2 regions of the Candidatus Rhodoblastus alkanivorans genome follow, and region 1 is predicted to be linked to the other one. Evidence: predicted binding sites of a transcription regulator. Region 1 holds the regulator's gene; the other holds the start of a gene.
The links. The regulator LexA, encoded in region 1, represses DNA repair genes until DNA is damaged. The targets are predictions, from matches to a motif close to TGTTCNNNNTGTGTTCNG.
Positions count from the first base shown of each region.

Region 2: a site for LexA is predicted at 1,204-1,221, ahead of uvrA (excinuclease ABC subunit UvrA). Genes of this name have one in related genera too.

Region 1 is NZ_JAIVFP010000001.1:2,244,460-2,246,658, reverse strand. Features, by position in the region: gene K2U94_RS10560 (helix-turn-helix domain-containing protein) at 1-207, shown strand, start outside; gene lexA (transcriptional repressor LexA) at 571-1,275, shown strand; gene cynS (cyanase) at 1,520-2,008, shown strand; gene K2U94_RS10545 (ComEC/Rec2 family competence protein) at 2,018-2,199, opposite strand, start outside.
Region 2 is NZ_JAIVFP010000001.1:2,505,945-2,508,143, forward strand. Features, by position in the region: gene uvrA (excinuclease ABC subunit UvrA) at 1-1,114, opposite strand, end outside; gene ssb (single-stranded DNA-binding protein) at 1,315-1,812, shown strand; gene gyrA (DNA gyrase subunit A) at 2,155-2,199, shown strand, end outside.

The sequences.
Region 1 (2,199 bases):
GCTGTTTGCGGATCGCTTATTGAGCTTGGCCTTATGCCATCTTTGGGGCCTGAGACGCCTCAGCACGAGCGCGAAAAGGCATTAACACTGGCGGCCCGAATGACAGCCGATTTGGAGGCCCGATATGATCGCTTTCGGGCAGAAGGCGCGTTCGGTCCCTTCGTCTCGCACCTTTCGTTTGGGCGCCGCGAAACCAAGACCGGTTGATGTTCGGCAAAATGTTCGCCAATCGTGGGATTTGGCGTAGCATGTTCGCCAATCCTTTTTGAAAATGTATAGAAAAATCAACAGCATCGCACATACGGAAAATCAGCCGAGTGTTCGCCAATCCGGTTTGGCGAACACTACACACCTACAAGGTTGTTATTAAAGAGATTTTCGAGTCCCGGCGTGCAATTACCGAATTCCGGGATTTGCAATTAATTTTACGCGCTCCAGCAGCAACCATCTCACATCTTTTCGATTGCAGAACCAAGCGCGAACATCTATCTTCCGTTCATGATTTGTATTGGCGTGATTCTGAAGCGCCAAAGCAACGCCGGATGCGGCAAGATTAGACAGGGCGCGGCCATGCTGACCAGGAAACAAAGCGAATTGCTTCGTTATATTCATGAGCGCCTGAAAGAGACCGGCGTGCCTCCATCCTTCGACGAAATGAAGGACGCGCTCGACCTGCGCTCGAAGTCCGGCATTCATCGCCTCATCATGGCGCTGGAGGAGCGCGGCTTCATCCGGCGCCTGCCAAATCGCGCCCGGGCGCTGGAAGTTTTGCGGCTGCCCGAGTCGTCAACCCCGGCGGCGCCGCGCGGCGGACGTTTCGCGCCAAGCGTCATCGAAGGCAATCTCGGCAAGACCCGGCCAGTCGTCGCGGGCGACCCCTCCGATTCGAGCCAGAACGTCGCCATCCCCGTCATGGGCCGCATCGCGGCCGGCACGCCGATATCGGCGCTGCAAACACGGTCCCACAGCATCGCCCTCCCCCCGGACCTGTTGTCCAACGGCGAACATTACGCGCTCGAAGTCCGGGGCGATTCGATGATCGAGGCCGGCATTCTCGACGGCGACACGGTGGTCATCAAGAAGCAGGAATCCGCCGAGTCGGGTGAAATCGTGGTCGCCTTGATCGACGACGAGGAGGCGACCTTGAAGCGCTTGCGCAAGCGCGGCGCCTCGATCGCGCTGGAAGCCGCCAATCCGGCCTATGAAACGCGGATCTTTGGGCCGGACCGGGTCCGCATCCAGGGCAAGCTGGTGAGCCTCGTGCGCAAATATTGAGCGGAGTTTTCGCGGACGACGGGAAAAGCGACGAAGAAACTCATGCATTATTTCAATATGTTAGATGGTTAATTGTTTCCCGTCGCGCCTTTAGCTCACGGTCGCAGTGACAGCCGGAAGGGTCGCTGCGCTGAATTTCTGGCGTTATTCCATGGACAAATTTTGAGCTCAGTTCTCTGGCGGGCCGGGGAATTGACGCTTAACCTCTGTGAAGGCGTTTTGTCCCTGGCAAAGGAGTATGCGCATGACCCGCGATCAACTCACCGAACGCATTCTCGACATCAAGCGCGAAAAACGCCTGACATGGCAGCAGATCGTCGAAGCGACCGGCGAAATGGCGGATGTGCTGATCGTCGGCGCGCTGCTCGGCCAGATGCGCCTTCCCGAGGCGCTCGCGGCCAAGTCTGCCGCTTTTCTCGGCCTGACCAAGTCGGAAGAGCGGATGCTGACCGAGGTTCCGATGCGCGGCCAGAATTCGCCGATGCCGCCGACCGACCCCCTGCTCTATCGCTTTTACGAACTGCTCATGGTCAATGGACCGGCGATGAAGGAACTGATCCAGGAGGAATTCGGCGACGGCATCATGTCGGCGATCGATTTCGACATGGCGATCGAGCGCCAGCCCGACCCCAAGGGCGACCGGGTCAAGATTTCCATGTCCGGCAAATTCCTGCCCTACAAATATTACGGCGCCGGCCCCGGCGTGCCGCCGAATGGCGCCAAGAACGGATAATCAATCCCGCTATTCCCGCGAATCGTCCTTCGTCGCGGGCGACTCCGGCGCGGCGGCGGGACGCAATGGCGCAAGCGCCCGGCGGCGCGGCGCGCGTGACCAGGGGCGATCCTCGCCTGGCGCGCGGGTTGTGCGCCATTCCATGCCTTTCGGGCCGAAAGCCAGTGTCACCGCCCCGGTTTCCCGGAGCT
Region 2 (2,199 bases), 260 kb from region 1:
ACGCCTTGCCGAGCGCCTCCAGCGTCTGGCCGTAATAGGGGGACGGCGACTTGGCCCAGGGCGCCACGGCGCCCTTGCGCAAGGTCAGATTGGGGTTGGGAACGATCAGGTCGGCGTCGACCTTCTGCTCCGAGCCGATGCCGCCGCATTTCGGGCAGGCGCCATGCGGAGAGTTGAAGGAGAACAGGCGCGGCTCGATCTCGGCGATGGAAAAACCGGAAACCGGACAGGAAAATTTCTCCGAAAAGACGATTCTCTCCGGATCTTTTGCCTTTTCCTGGTCCTCGCCGCTGTCGGCGAATTCGATCACGGCGACGCCGTCGGCGAGATCGAGCGCGGTCTCGAAACTTTCGGCAAGGCGCGCGGAAATGTCCGGGCGGACGACGATCCGGTCGACGACGACGTCGATGTCGTGCTTGAATTTCTTGTCGAGCGCCGGCGCGTCGGCGATGTCGTAGAACTGGCCGTCGACCTTGAGGCGCTGGAAGCCGCGTTTCATGTAATCGGCGATTTCCTTGCGATATTCACCCTTGCGGCCGCGTGCGATCGGCGCGAGCAGGTAGAGCCGCGTCCGCTCGGGCAGGGCGAGCACGCGGTCCACCATCTGGCTCACGGTCTGGCTTTCGATCGGCAGACCGGTGGCGGGCGAGTAGGGAATGCCGACCCGCGCCCATAAAAGGCGCATGTAATCATGGATTTCGGTGACCGTGCCGACCGTCGAGCGCGGGTTCTTAGAGGTGGTCTTCTGTTCGATCGAAATCGCCGGCGACAGGCCCTCGATATGGTCCACGTCCGGTTTCTGCATCATTTCCAGAAATTGCCGGGCGTAAGCAGACAGGCTTTCGACATAGCGCCTCTGGCCCTCGGCATAGATCGTGTCGAAGGCCAGCGACGATTTCCCCGAGCCGGACAGGCCGGTGAACACGACGAGCTTGTCGCGGGGAATGGTCAGATCGATATTCTTGAGATTGTGCTCCCGCGCGCCCCGCAACGCGATGACGCGCCCCTCGCCGATGCGTCGCGCCAAATCTTCCGCCGTTTCTCGCGCTGGTTGCGCTGGTTGTGGCGAAGGCGTCTTCCTGGGCCTTTTCGGCTTGGCGGGGCTTAAGTCCATGTTGTCTTTCCGCGGCGGATCGAGGCCTATTTAGCGCCCTTCATGCCGAATTTCACCTCGAAACCCTTGCACGATTCGAACCAAAGCGCTAGAACATAAATAGAACAGGCGCGGGCTTGTGGATAAGGGATTTTGAGCCGCGCGCGGGCGGGGTCGGGCGTATAGGATGCGCCTTCGCAAGAAAACGGGAGCAGGGCGCCATGTCGGGCAGCGTGAATAAGGTGATCTTGGTCGGAAATCTGGGTCGCGATCCGGAAGTTCGCCGCATGGGCTCAGGCGACCCGGTCGTGACCTTCTCGCTGGCGACGACCGAATCCTGGCGCGACAAGGCGACAGGCGAGCGCCGCGACCGCACTGAATGGCATAATATCGTGATTTTCAACGAGAATCTCGGCAAGATCGCCGAGCAATATTGCAAGAAGGGCTCGAAAATCTATCTCGAGGGCCAGCTTCAGACCCGCGAATTTACCGACAAGGACGGCAACCAGCGCAAGACCACCGAAGTCGTGCTGCAACGCTTCCGCGGCGAACTGACGCTGCTGGACAGCCGGGGCAGGGGCGGCGAGGACGCCGCCTTCGGCGGCGCGTCGTCTGGCGGAAGCTTCGGCCGCCAGTCGCCGATGGAGCGCGCCCCCGCATCTGGCGACATGGGCGGCGGTCGCGTGTCGGCCACGCTGGACGACGACATTCCGTTTTAAGGCTTTCGCCCCGCATTGCGGGGAGTCGCGGGCGTGGAGCAATGCACGCCCGCGACTCCGGAGGCGGGTCGCTCGCCATGACCCGGCGCAGGACGTCGGCCATCCCGCAGAGACGCGCGCGATGCGCGCTCCATCTTTCGCCACGGCCGCCAATTTCGTTGGCTCAGACCGGCGGCTTCATGGCGAATTTATCGCCCAGCTTTCGCCAGCCCGCAGAAACTATCGATCAACACATTGAAACAACGATGATTTCTTCGCCGCCTGGAAGCCGGGCGACGCTGGCTTTTGCGGGAAGAATCGCCTAGAAAGAACCGGCTCAATTCCCCAGCACGCGAGCGCATTTTGGCCGATCAAAACGACGACAATCCGGTTCCGCCCGCCTCGGAC